2 regions of the Peribacillus sp. B2I2 genome follow, and region 1 is predicted to be linked to the other one. Evidence: a T-box and tRNA genes for the amino acid it is inferred to sense, from the RefSeq annotation. Region 1 holds a T-box; the other holds one or more tRNA genes.
What was found. The T-box of region 1 lies ahead of thrS (threonine--tRNA ligase). A T-box ahead of a tRNA ligase gene usually reads a tRNA of that ligase, here a tRNA-Thr.
Positions count from the first base shown of each region.

Region 2: it has a tRNA-Thr gene. The T-box ahead of thrS (threonine--tRNA ligase) is inferred to sense a tRNA for this amino acid. The anticodon was not compared.

Region 1 is NZ_JBGCCB010000001.1:4,339,162-4,345,833, reverse strand. Features, by position in the region: gene ABIE66_RS21535 (peptidase) at 1-834, shown strand, start outside; gene ABIE66_RS21530 (amino acid permease) at 995-2,482, shown strand; gene ABIE66_RS21525 (DUF7010 family protein) at 2,994-3,629, shown strand; gene ABIE66_RS21520 (hypothetical protein) at 3,668-3,943, opposite strand; T-box leader at 4,064-4,283, shown strand; T-box leader at 4,314-4,538, shown strand; T-box leader at 4,570-4,794, shown strand; gene thrS (threonine--tRNA ligase) at 4,854-6,672, shown strand, end outside.
Region 2 is NZ_JBGCCB010000001.1:4,946,431-4,953,102, forward strand. Features, by position in the region: tRNA gene ABIE66_RS24595 (tRNA-Ile) at 1-53, opposite strand, end outside; tRNA gene ABIE66_RS24600 (tRNA-Gly) at 59-132, opposite strand; tRNA gene ABIE66_RS24605 (tRNA-His) at 137-212, opposite strand; tRNA gene ABIE66_RS24610 (tRNA-Phe) at 229-304, opposite strand; tRNA gene ABIE66_RS24615 (tRNA-Asp) at 328-403, opposite strand; tRNA gene ABIE66_RS24620 (tRNA-Met) at 410-483, opposite strand; tRNA gene ABIE66_RS24625 (tRNA-Ser) at 586-678, opposite strand; tRNA gene ABIE66_RS24630 (tRNA-Ile) at 699-775, opposite strand; tRNA gene ABIE66_RS24635 (tRNA-Met) at 786-862, opposite strand; tRNA gene ABIE66_RS24640 (tRNA-Ala) at 891-966, opposite strand; tRNA gene ABIE66_RS24645 (tRNA-Pro) at 984-1,060, opposite strand; tRNA gene ABIE66_RS24650 (tRNA-Arg) at 1,071-1,147, opposite strand; tRNA gene ABIE66_RS24655 (tRNA-Leu) at 1,157-1,245, opposite strand; tRNA gene ABIE66_RS24660 (tRNA-Gly) at 1,258-1,332, opposite strand; tRNA gene ABIE66_RS24665 (tRNA-Leu) at 1,341-1,422, opposite strand; tRNA gene ABIE66_RS24670 (tRNA-Lys) at 1,431-1,506, opposite strand; tRNA gene ABIE66_RS24675 (tRNA-Thr) at 1,529-1,604, opposite strand; tRNA gene ABIE66_RS24680 (tRNA-Val) at 1,615-1,690, opposite strand; rRNA gene rrf (5S ribosomal RNA) at 1,702-1,817, opposite strand; rRNA gene ABIE66_RS24690 (23S ribosomal RNA) at 1,936-4,868, opposite strand; rRNA gene ABIE66_RS24695 (16S ribosomal RNA) at 5,044-6,594, opposite strand.

The DNA.
Region 1 (6,672 bases):
GTGATTGAAGAAGAAAGCGGCGGGGCCGGAACATTAGCAGCCGTCCTGAGGGGATATAAAGCTGATGCTGCCCTTATCCCTGAACCGACGAATATGAGGATTTTCCCGAAACAGCAGGGCTCGATGTGGTTCCGGGTCCATGTTAAAGGACGTTCAGCCCATGGCGGAACAAGGTATGAAGGCGTTAGTGCCATTGAAAAAAGCATGATCGTCATCAATCATATTCGGGCCTTGGAAGAGAAGCGAAATGCACGTATCAGTGACCCGCTTTATCAGAACACGCCTATTCCGATTCCAATCAATCTAGGTGTCATTGAAGGTGGCAATTGGCCGTCATCCGTTCCCGACCTTGTGAAAATCGAGGGGAGGATGGGCGTTGCGCCGGAGGAAACGATGGAGCAGGCGAAGGACGAAATGGCTGACTGGTTAGTGCAGCTGAAAGAAGTGGACGAATGGTTCAAGGAAAACCCGCCCGTATTGGAATGGTTTGGGGCACGCTGGGTTCCAGGAGCAATTGATGTAGAGCATGAACTGATGAATGCGCTTGTTCATCAATATCGACGAGTTGCTGGACAGGACCCGGTCATTGAAGCCTCCCCGTGGGGAACGGATGGGGGATTGCTGACACATGTCGGTGAAACGCCCGCAATCGTGTTCGGGCCTGGAGTAACCGAGGTTGCCCATTATCCAAATGAATACATCCTACTCGACAATGTGTTCTCGACAGCGGAGATCATTGCCCTTACTTTAATTCAATGGTGTGGAATGGAACAAGATCAGGATGAGGCTATTCCTGTAGGGAATAAGCTGACGATTCAAGGCAATGGCAATTAAACCGAATAGTAGACTAGCCAGTAAATATCAGGATTTTCCTTAACTGCAATAAAGTCTTCCACAAAACGATTGTGGGAGACTATTCATATCTGAAAATATCTCTTTTACTATTTCTTGAACTTTTAATATTAAAAGAAAATGAGGTAGGGACCATATGGACATGAATCTCATTAATAATCAAGAACCGACAGTTAAAAGGAATCTCAATGATAATCAAGAACCGACAGTTAAAAGGAATCTGAAAGCAAGGCATATGACCATGATAGCCATTGGCGGTTCAATAGGAACCGGATTATTCCTGGCAAGCGGGGCAACCATCCAGAGTGCAGGGCCCGGTGGTGCCCTCGCTGCATATGCATGCATTGGAATCATGGTTTATTTCCTTATGACGAGCTTAGGGGAAATGGCAACATATATGCCTGTATCGGGCTCATTTTCCACCTACGCCACGCGCTTTGTAGATCCCGCATTCGGCTTTGCACTTGGCTGGAATTATTGGTTTAACTGGGCAGTCACCCTTGCCGTGGAAATAGCTGCAGCAGCCATCATCATGAAATTCTGGCTCCCTGATGTACCCAGCCTTATCTGGAGTGCATTATTTCTTGGAATCGTCTTCACCCTCAACGCCCTTTCCATTAAAAGCTTTGGTGAATCTGAATATTGGTTTGCTTTAATAAAAGTCGTCGCCATCATTTTCTTTATCATTATTGGATTATTGACCATCTTAGGGGTTTTTGGCGGAAAGGTGATCGGGTTTGAAAACTTCACCATGGATGAGGCTCCATTCAAGGGAGGATTTTTATCGATCATCAGTATCTTTCTAATAGCGGGATTTTCTTTTCAAGGCACGGAACTGGTTGGTATTGCTGCCGGAGAAAGTGAGGAACCCGAAAAAAATGTTCCGAATGCGATCCGCCAAGTATTTTGGCGCATCCTATTGTTTTACATCGGGGCCATCCTCATACTCGGCCTGTTAATTCCTTATACGAGCCCAAGTTTGCTGAACGGGGATGTGGAAAATATTTCTGTAAGCCCTTTCACACTTGTTTTTGAACGCGCAGGACTTGCATTCGCGGCATCCGTCATGAATGCTGTCGTGTTAACTTCCTTACTATCCGCAGGGAACTCGGGGCTTTATGCATCAACACGGATGTTATGGTCGATGGCAAAAGATAATCAAGCTCCCAAATTCCTCGGCAAGGTCAATCGCAGGGGAATCCCGATGAATGCTTTGCTCATCACGGCATTTATTGGGGGACTCGCCTTCTTGACCTCCATTTTTGGGGACCATGTATTTACATGGCTATTGAACGCATCGGGGCTAACCGGCTTTATCGCCTGGATTGGAATTGCCATAAGCCATTATCGCTTTAGACGTGCCTATGTTGCACAAGGTGGTGACTTAACCGAATTGAAATATAAAGCAAAATGGTTTCCATTCGGGCCGATTTTTTCATTCATCCTTTGCATGGTTGTCATAGCAGGACAAAACTATGAAGCATACCTAAGCGGCAGCATCGACTGGTATGGCGTCACTGTCTCCTATATCGGATTACCGATATTCCTGGCAATTTGGTTAGGTTACAAAATTTATCATAAAACCAAATTAATTTCATTGAAAGATTGCCAATTTGATAAAACCATTTAGCTGATAGGAATAGAAAAACCTGAGACCCCTTTGGGGACTCAGGTTTTTCTATAGTCAACTTAGTTAATTAAGAAAATGCTAAATTAGACGCGATATTGTATGAACCCAGTTATATCTCCGAAAGTAGGAATATATCGAAGAAAATCCAGTTATATCTCCGAAAATAGGAATATATCGGCGCAAACCCAGTTATATCTCCGAAAGTAGGAATATATCGACGAAAACCCAGTTATATCTCCGAAAATAGAAATATATCGACGAAAAGGGCAATTATCTCATTATGGCGGTAAGTAGACATATTCTCTTAGGTCCCCGATAAAAACGGTCGTTTTATTTGCTGCCAGCCCATTCAATGTTGGCTGAAGGTGAAGTGGCACCATAATAGTCAATGCTTTGGCATTTTTGCAGTTTGGGCTGCATGGCTTAAGACCGTGATGATGAATAATCGGGGAGTGAGCGCAATACTATTATTCTATGTACGATATTACCTGTGGATGAAAGGAAACTGATGATGCAAACCTCAAGACTCATATCGAAAGAGGCGTTTCGCGGTTCTGGAATTGGCGTCATTTTCATGGCATTATTCGGCACGTTGTGGGCAGGTACCGGTGTAATGGGATTGCAAGGGTGGGGGGTTCCTTACGTGGAACTTGCTGCCATATTCGTAGGAATCATAATGGTTATAGAGGGCATTTCCTTAATATATACATCACAAAAAATGCCCGATCAAGTTTCAGAAAATGGGGCTAGGCGTTTGAAACGTATGAATTTCTGGTTTAATATCGTTTTCATTGCCGAAGGTTTACTGATTGGGATTGCCATCGCCATCTGTAATATGATCAATCAGACCGATCTTATTCCTGGAGTCATCGCCATTATTGTAGGGATTCATTTTTTACCTTTGGCGGCGCTTTTTCAAATCAAGATCTACTATGCAACAGGAGTGCTTCTCTGTTTATTGGCGCTTATCACATTACTTATTGTGCCAGACACCGTCATGTTTGGGGAGCATCAAATCTTTGCACCGTTATCCTTACTTGGCTTTGGATGCGCGCTAATTCTTTGGACCACTGGACTGACATTATTGCTTAGTGTAAAGAATCCAAGGGAAGCGAAAGAGGAAGATTCACACAATGAAAATAAATAGGAAACATACAAAAACCCGTCGTGGCGAACGGGTTTTGATTAATTTTTCATCCAGGTTAATAGCCTGACGATTTGAAATGGTTCATTCCAAACCAGAATGAAACTTAAAAGAAAGAAGGCAGCCACAGCCAGAAACTTCGTCTTTCCTTTTTCACTTTTTAACATGGCCCCGAAACTAAATAACATACCAATAAGTAACGCACCGAATCCTGAGACCATTAGAAGCTCGAAGGATTTTGGTAAAAAAAAGGCGCAGCAAAATGATACGGCACCAATCACAGCAAATAGGAAAGACCAATTGCTTAAACTTTTCATGACGACTCCTTTTTACTAATTATACCAATTTAGTGTTTATAATGAAATTAAAAAATTTGAGGTTGTCACTTATGGGAATATATTGTAATATATATAACAATATAAAAATCCATTTACATTTTAGAAGCATTGATAAGGACATGAATCATTTTTACGGTCTGCAGAGAGGGAAGGGCAGCTGCAAACTTCCTGGCTTAGGAAAATGATTTACCGCCTTTGAGCCATATCGGTGAACGAGAGTAACTGATATCGTCTAAGCTACGTTACAGCTCCAGAGCCATGAGTAATCTACTTATGGGAAATTGGGTGGAATCACGGGTATAACGCACTCGTCCCTTATATAGGGATGGGTGCGTTTTTTTTATATAAAAATATTGCCATGATAAGGACATGAATCATTTTTACGGTCTGCAGAGAGGGAAGGGCAGCTGCAAACTTCCTGGCTTAGGAAAATGATTTACCACCTTTGAGCTATATCGGTGAACGAGAGTAACTGATATCGTCTAAGCTGCGTTAAAAGCTCCAGAGCCATGAGTGTTTTCTTGCTTATGGGAAATTGGGTGGAATCACGGGTATAAACGCACTCGTCCCTTATATAGGGATGGGTGCGTTTTTTTATATATAAAAATATTGCCATGATAAGGACATGAATCATTTTTACGGTCTGCAGAGAGGGAAGGGCAGCTGCAAACTTCCTGGCTTAGGAAAATGATTTACCGCCTTTGAGCTATATCGGTGAACGAGAGTAACTGATATCGTCTAAGCTGCGTTAAAAGCTCCAGAGCCATGAGTGTTTTCTTGCTTATGGGAAATTGGGTGGAATCACGGGTATAAACGCACTCGTCCCTTATATAGGGATGGGTGCGTTTTTTTATTACTAAAAAGGGGTGTTTATGTGATGGGTGAAAAAATGATTAAAGTTCAATTCCCGGATGGGCAGCAAAAGGAATATCCGCAAGGGATGACAGTGGAAAGTGTGGCAGGGTCCATCAGCCCAAGTTTAAGGAAAAAGGCAGTAGTAGGAATACTGGATAAACAACTGGTTGATCTAAGTCACAAGTTGAATAAGGATGCCGAACTGTCAATCTTGAATCTGGATTCGGATGAAGGATTACAAGTTTTGCGACATACATCGGCGCATGTTTTGGCACAGGCTGTGAAAAGATTATTCCGAAATGTGGAATTAGGGATGGGGCCAGTCGTAGAAGATGGTTTTTACTATGATTTTAAGTTAGATCATCCTTTGAGCTCAGAAGATTTACAAGCTATTGAAAAAGAGATGGAACATATCATAAGTGAAAATCTGGAAATTAAAAGGATCGAAGTGTCTTATGCAGAAGCTGTGAAGTTATTCCAGGATAGAGGGGAGTCATTCAAACTGGATATAGCAAAGAATATCCCTAAAGATGAAAAACTAACGATCTATCAACAGGGGGAATTCGTCGATCTTTGCAGAGGACCCCACCTTCCATCCACATCATTTGTAAAATCGTTCAAATTGACTCGTGTATCGGGAGCCTATTGGCGGGGAGACAATCAAAATGAAGTTCTTCAAAGGGTGTATGGTGTGGCTTTCCGAAAGAAAAAAGATTTACAGGATCATTTTAAATTCCTGGAGGAGGCGGCCAAACGCGATCACCGCAAATTAGGGAAGCAGTTGGAGTTATTCATGTTTTCGGAGGAAGCTCCTGGAATGCCGTTTTATTTACCGAAAGGACAAATCGTTAGAAATGAATTGGAGAAGTTCTCGCGGGAAATCCAGACTGAAGCTGATTACGACGAAGTTCGGACTCCTTTCATGATGAACCAGCGGTTATGGGAACATTCGGGTCACTGGGATCATTACCATGAGAATATGTACTTCACTGAGGTGGATCAAACAAAATTCGCGATGAAGCCTATGAACTGTCCAGGTCATATGCTTATTTTCAAAAACAATCTTTATTCTTACAGGGATTTACCCATCCGGATGGCCGAGTTCGGTCAAGTCCACCGTCATGAATATAGCGGTGCATTGAACGGGATGTTGCGGGTCCGTACATTTTGTCAGGATGATGCCCACATTTTTGTTCGGCAGGATCAAATCGAAAGTGAAATTAAACAAGTGTTTCATCTGATTGATAAGGTGTATCGCACTTTTGGTTTCGAGTATTCGGTGGAACTCTCGACTCGTCCAGAGGATTTAATGGGCGAAGATTCCCTTTGGGAAGCTTCTGAAACAGCCTTGAAAAATGTTCTGGAAAGCATCGGGATACATTATCAATTAAATGAAGGGGACGGGGCATTTTATGGACCGAAAATTGATTTTCATATTAAAGATGCATTAAAACGAAGCCATCAATGTGCAACAATCCAACTTGATTTTCAGATGCCCGATAAATTTGATCTGACTTACATCGATGAAAATAATGAAAAGGTTCGTCCTGTCGTCATTCATCGTGCCATATTTGGATCGATCGATCGTTTTTTTGGAATCCTGATTGAACATTTTGCCGGTGCTTTTCCGGTATGGCTTGCCCCCTTGCAAGTACAGATCATCCCTGTCTCACAAGTTCATTTGAATTATTGTTTAAAGGTTCAAAAAGAACTGAAGAATCAAGGCATAAGAGTGAAAATTGATGATCGGAATGAAAAGATGGGGTATAAAGTCAGGGAAGCTCAGATTATGAAAATTCCATATATGCTGGTCCTTGGCGATAAAGAGGAGAAAGAAAATGAAGTGAATGTCC
Region 2 (6,672 bases), 610 kb from region 1:
CATCGACCTCACGCTTATCAGGCGTGCGCTCTAACCAGCTGAGCTATAGGCCCATATTTGGAGCGGGTGAAGGGAATCGAACCCTCATCATCAGCTTGGAAGGCTGAGGTTTTACCACTAAACTACACCCGCGAAATGGGGCGACTGATGGGAATCGAACCCACGAATGCCTGAACCACAATCAGGTGCGTTAACCACTTCGCCACAACCGCCGTAATATGAAAGATATGGTGGCTCAGGACGGAATCGAACCGCCGACACAAGGATTTTCAGTCCTTTGCTCTACCGACTGAGCTACTGAGCCACATTTGTATTAAATTTAAAAAATGGCGGTCCCGACGGGAATCGAACCCGCGATCTCCTGCGTGACAGGCAGGCATGTTAACCGCTACACCACGGGACCTAATAATTGCGGGGACAGGATTTGAACCTGCGACCTTCGGGTTATGAGCCCGACGAGCTACCGGACTGCTCCACCCCGCGACGGTAATAATGAAACGATTTGCATCAAGTTTTCGTGTATATTGTTTTTTCGCTTCCTCTATGTAAGGTTGTTTCAAAACAACTTGCTGCTTTTTAAAAAAATGGAGGAGGTAGAGGGATTCGAACCCCCGCGGGATTTGACTCCCCTGTCGGTTTTCAAGACCGATCCCTTCAGCCGAACTTGGGTATACCTCCACGGCTTTAAAAAATGCATATGGTGGACCTTGTAGGACTCGAACCTACGACCGGACGGTTATGAGCCGTCTGCTCTAACCAGCTGAGCTAAAGGTCCTTATATTTATTGGTAGCGGCGGAGGGGATCGAACCCCCGACCTCACGGGTATGAACCGTACGCTCTAGCCAGCTGAGCTACACCGCCAATATAATATAAGTATCTGATTGAAAAATGGTGGAGCCTAGCGGGATCGAACCGCTGACCTCCTGCGTGCAAGGCAGGCGCTCTCCCAGCTGAGCTAAGGCCCCATTCATTAAAAATCACGTGGTCGGGAAGACAGGATTCGAACCTGCGACCCCTTGGTCCCAAACCAAGTGCTCTACCAAGCTGAGCTACTTCCCGCAATAAAACATGGTGCGCCCGGCGGGAGTCGAACCTACAACCTTCTGATTCGTAGTCAGATGCTCTATCCAATTGAGCTACGGGCGCATATTAAGATGGTGCCGAGGACCGGAATCGAACCGGTACGGTAGTCACCTACCGCAGGATTTTAAGTCCTGTGCGTCTGCCAGTTCCGCCACCCCGGCACATACGAAAAGTGGAGCGGAAGACGGGATTCGAACCCGCGACCCCAACCTTGGCAAGGTTGTATTCTACCACTGAACTACTTCCGCATGAAAGATGCGGGTGAAGGGACTTGAACCCCCACGCCTTGCGGCGCCAGATCCTAAGTCTGGTGCGTCTGCCAATTCCGCCACACCCGCATATAAAATGGTGAGCCATGAAGGATTCGAACCTTCGACCCTCTGATTAAAAGTCAGATGCTCTACCAACTGAGCTAATGGCTCGTGCTTGTACTATTTCAAAAAATGGTGCCGGCAAGAGGACTTGAACCCCCAACCTACTGATTACAAGTCAGTTGCTCTACCAGTTGAGCTACACCGGCAGGTGTAAAATGGTGGAGGATGACGGGATCGAACCGCCGACCCTCTGCTTGTAAGGCAGATGCTCTCCCAGCTGAGCTAATCCTCCATATAAAACCTGCTTGGCGACGTCCTACTCTCACAGGGGGAAACCCCCAACTACCATCGGCGCTGAAGAGCTTAACTGCCGTGTTCGGAATGGGAACGGGTGTGACCTCTTCGCTATCGTCACCAAACAATGTTAACATTTTTTCAAGACATATATTATTATAACGTCTTTTCGAAAAAATGCAAGAAGAAATTTTCATTCCTTCAAAACTAGATAATAAGAAGGTATTTCATTTTTTTAAAGCGTTGGTTAAGTCCTCGATCTATTAGTATCAGTCAGCTCCACATGTCGCCACGCTTCCACCTCTGACCTATCAACCTGATCATCTTTCAGGGATCTTACTAGCTTGCGCCATGGGAAATCTCATCTTGAGGGGGGCTTCATGCTTAGATGCTTTCAGCACTTATCCCGTCCGCACGTAGCTACCCAGCTATGCCTTTGGCAAGACAACTGGTACACCAGCGGTGCGTCCATCCCGGTCCTCTCGTACTAAGGACAGCTCCTCTCAAATTTCCTGCGCCCGCGACGGATAGGGACCGAACTGTCTCACGACGTTCTGAACCCAGCTCGCGTACCGCTTTAATGGGCGAACAGCCCAACCCTTGGGACCGACTACAGCCCCAGGATGCGATGAGCCGACATCGAGGTGCCAAACCTCCCCGTCGATGTGGACTCTTGGGGGAGATAAGCCTGTTATCCCCGGGGTAGCTTTTATCCGTTGAGCGATGGCCCTTCCATGCGGAACCACCGGATCACTAAGCCCGACTTTCGTCCCTGCTCGACTTGTAGGTCTCGCAGTCAAGCTCCCTTGTGCCTTTACACTCTACGAATGATTTCCAACCATTCTGAGGGAACCTTTGGGCGCCTCCGTTACTCTTTAGGAGGCGACCGCCCCAGTCAAACTGCCCACCTGACACTGTCTCCCACCCCGATAAGGGGCGCGGGTTAGAATTTCAATACAGCCAGGGTAGTATCCCACCAACGCCTCCACCGAAGCTAGCGCTCCGGCTTCTCAGGCTCCTACCTATCCTGTACAAGCTGTACCAAAATTCAATATCAGGCTGCAGTAAAGCTCCACGGGGTCTTTCCGTCCTGTCGCGGGTAACCTGCATCTTCACAGGTACTATAATTTCACCGAGTCTCTCGTTGAGACAGTGCCCAGATCGTTACACCTTTCGTGCGGGTCGGAACTTACCCGACAAGGAATTTCGCTACCTTAGGACCGTTATAGTTACGGCCGCCGTTTACTGGGGCTTCGGTTCAAAGCTTCGCTTGCGCTAACCTCTCCCCTTAACCTTCCAGCACCGGGCAGGTGTCAGCCCCTATACTTCGCCTTGCGGCTTCGCAGAGACCTGTGTTTTTGCTAAACAGTCGCCTGGGCCTATTCACTGCGGCTTTTCCGGGCTATTCACCCTAAAAAGCACCCCTTCTCCCGAAGTTACGGGGTCATTTTGCCGAGTTCCTTAACGAGAGTTCTCTCGCACACCTTAGGATTCTCTCCTCGCCTACCTGTGTCGGTTTGCGGTACGGGCACCTTACATCTCACTAGAGGCTTTTCTTGGCAGCGTGGAATCAGGAACTTCGGTACTATATTTCCCTCGCCATCACAGCTCCGCCTTAATGGAAACGGGATTTGCCTCGTTTCCGGCCTAACTGCTTGGACGCGCATATCCAACAGCGCGCTTACCCTATCCTTCTGCGTCCCCCCATCGTTCAAACGATGTATAGGTGGTACAGGAATATCAACCTGTTGTCCATCGCCTACGCCTTTCGGCCTCGGCTTAGGTCCCGACTAACCCTGAGCGGACGAGCCTTCCTCAGGAAACCTTAGGCATTCGGTGGAAGGGATTCTCACCCTTCTTTCGCTACTCATACCGGCATTCTCACTTCTAAGCGCTCCACCAGTCCTTCCGGTCTGACTTCAACGCCCTTAGAACGCTCTCCTACCATCGACACCTAATGGTGTCAATCCACAGCTTCGGTGATACGTTTAGCCCCGGTACATTTTCGGCGCGGAGTCACTCGACCAGTGAGCTATTACGCACTCTTTAAATGGTGGCTGCTTCTGAGCCAACATCCTGGTTGTCTAAGCAACTCCACATCCTTTTCCACTTAACGTATACTTTGGGACCTTAGCTGGTGGTCTGGGCTGTTTCCCTTTCGACTACGGATCTTATCACTCGCAGTCTGACTCCCAAGAATAAGTATTTGGCATTCGGAGTTTGACTGAATTCGGTAACCCGTTGGGGGCCCCTAGTCCAATCAGTGCTCTACCTCCAATACTCTCATCTTGAGGCTAGCCCTAAAGCTATTTCGGAGAGAACCAGCTATCTCCAGGTTCGATTGGAATTTCTCCGCTACCCACACCTCATCCCCGCACTTTTCAACGTGCGTGGGTTCGGGCCTCCATTCAGTGTTACCTGAACTTCACCCTGGACATGGGTAGATCACCTGGTTTCGGGTCTACGACCTCATACTCATTCGCCCTATTCAGACTCGCTTTCGCTGCGGCTCCGTCTTATCAACTTAACCTCGCATGAAATCGTAACTCGCCGGTTCATTCTACAAAAGGCACGCCATTACCCATTAACGGGCTTTGACTACTTGTAGGCACACGGTTTCAGGATCTATTTCACTCCCCTTCCGGGGTGCTTTTCACCTTTCCCTCACGGTACTGGTTCACTATCGGTCACTAGGGAGTATTTAGCCTTGGGAGATGGTCCTCCCTGCTTCCGACGGGATTTCTCGTGTCCCGCCGTACTCAGGATCCACTCAGGAGGGAACGAAGTTTCAACTACAGGGTTTTTACCTTCTTTGACGGACCTTTCCAGGTCACTTCATTTACCCCGTTCCTTTGTAACTCCATGTTGAGTGTCCTACAACCCCAAGAGGCAAGCCTCTTGGTTTGGGCTAATTCCGTTTCGCTCGCCGCTACTCAGGAAATCGCATTTGCTTTCTCTTCCTCCGGGTACTTAGATGTTTCAGTTCCCCGGGTCTGCCTTCAGTACCCTATGTATTCAGGTAAAGATACTGTTCCATTACGAACAGTGGGTTTCCCCATTCGGAAATCTCCGGATCAAAGCTTACTTACAGCTCCCCGAAGCATATCGGTGTTAGTCCCGTCCTTCATCGGCTCCTAGTGCCAAGGCATCCACCGTGCGCCCTTTCTAACTTAACCGTTAAAAAGATCTTACAGATGCTTTGAAAAAAATTAATTGCCTTCTATCTATTATCTAGTTTTCAAGGAACAAAGCAGAAAGAATCCATCACATCGTGATGCTTTTCTTCCCTATTTGAATGAATTACTCATTCAAAACTGAACAAAACAAAAGCGCTCTCGTAATTATCCTTAGAAAGGAGGTGATCCAGCCGCACCTTCCGATACGGCTACCTTGTTACGACTTCACCCCAATCATCTGTCCCACCTTAGGCGGCTGGCTCCATAAAGGTTACCTCACCGACTTCGGGTGTTACAAACTCTCGTGGTGTGACGGGCGGTGTGTACAAGGCCCGGGAACGTATTCACCGCGGCATGCTGATCCGCGATTACTAGCGATTCCGGCTTCATGTAGGCGAGTTGCAGCCTACAATCCGAACTGAGAATGGCTTTATGGGATTCGCTTACCTTCGCAGGTTTGCAGCCCTTTGTACCATCCATTGTAGCACGTGTGTAGCCCAGGTCATAAGGGGCATGATGATTTGACGTCATCCCCACCTTCCTCCGGTTTGTCACCGGCAGTCACCTTAGAGTGCCCAACTGAATGCTGGCAACTAAGATCAAGGGTTGCGCTCGTTGCGGGACTTAACCCAACATCTCACGACACGAGCTGACGACAACCATGCACCACCTGTCACTCTGTCCCCCGAAGGGGAAAGCCCTATCTCTAGGGTTGTCAGAGGATGTCAAGACCTGGTAAGGTTCTTCGCGTTGCTTCGAATTAAACCACATGCTCCACCGCTTGTGCGGGCCCCCGTCAATTCCTTTGAGTTTCAGCCTTGCGGCCGTACTCCCCAGGCGGAGTGCTTAATGCGTTAGCTGCAGCACTAAAGGGCGGAAACCCTCTAACACTTAGCACTCATCGTTTACGGCGTGGACTACCAGGGTATCTAATCCTGTTTGCTCCCCACGCTTTCGCGCCTCAGTGTCAGTTACAGACCAGAAAGTCGCCTTCGCCACTGGTGTTCCTCCAAATCTCTACGCATTTCACCGCTACACTTGGAATTCCACTTTCCTCTTCTGCACTCAAGTTCCCCAGTTTCCAATGACCCTCCACGGTTGAGCCGTGGGCTTTCACATCAGACTTAAGGAACCACCTGCGCGCGCTTTACGCCCAATAATTCCGGACAACGCTTGCCACCTACGTATTACCGCGGCTGCTGGCACGTAGTTAGCCGTGGCTTTCTGGTTAGGTACCGTCAAGGTACCAGCAGTTACTCTGGTACTTGTTCTTCCCTAACAACAGAACTTTACGACCCGAAGGCCTTCTTCGTTCACGCGGCGTTGCTCCGTCAGACTTTCGTCCATTGCGGAAGATTCCCTACTGCTGCCTCCCGTAGGAGTCTGGGCCGTGTCTCAGTCCCAGTGTGGCCGATCACCCTCTCAGGTCGGCTACGCATCGTCGCCTTGGTGAGCCATTACCTCACCAACTAGCTAATGCGCCGCGGGCCCATCTATAAGTGACAGCGTAAACCGTCTTTCCATCTTCTCTCATGCGAGAAAAGAACGCATCCGGTATTAGCTCCGGTTTCCCGAAGTTATCCCAGTCTTATAGGCAGGTTGCCCACGTGTTACTCACCCGTCCGCCGCTAATCTCAGGGAGCAAGCTCCCATCGATTCGCTCGACTTGCATGTATTAGGCACGCCGCCAGCGTTCGTCCTGAGCCAGGATCAAACTCTCCGAAGAAATGTTTGACTTGCTCATTTTGCTTTTTTAATAGTGTGTGCTCACTTAAAATTTAACGTTGGCGCTTTGTTTTGTTCA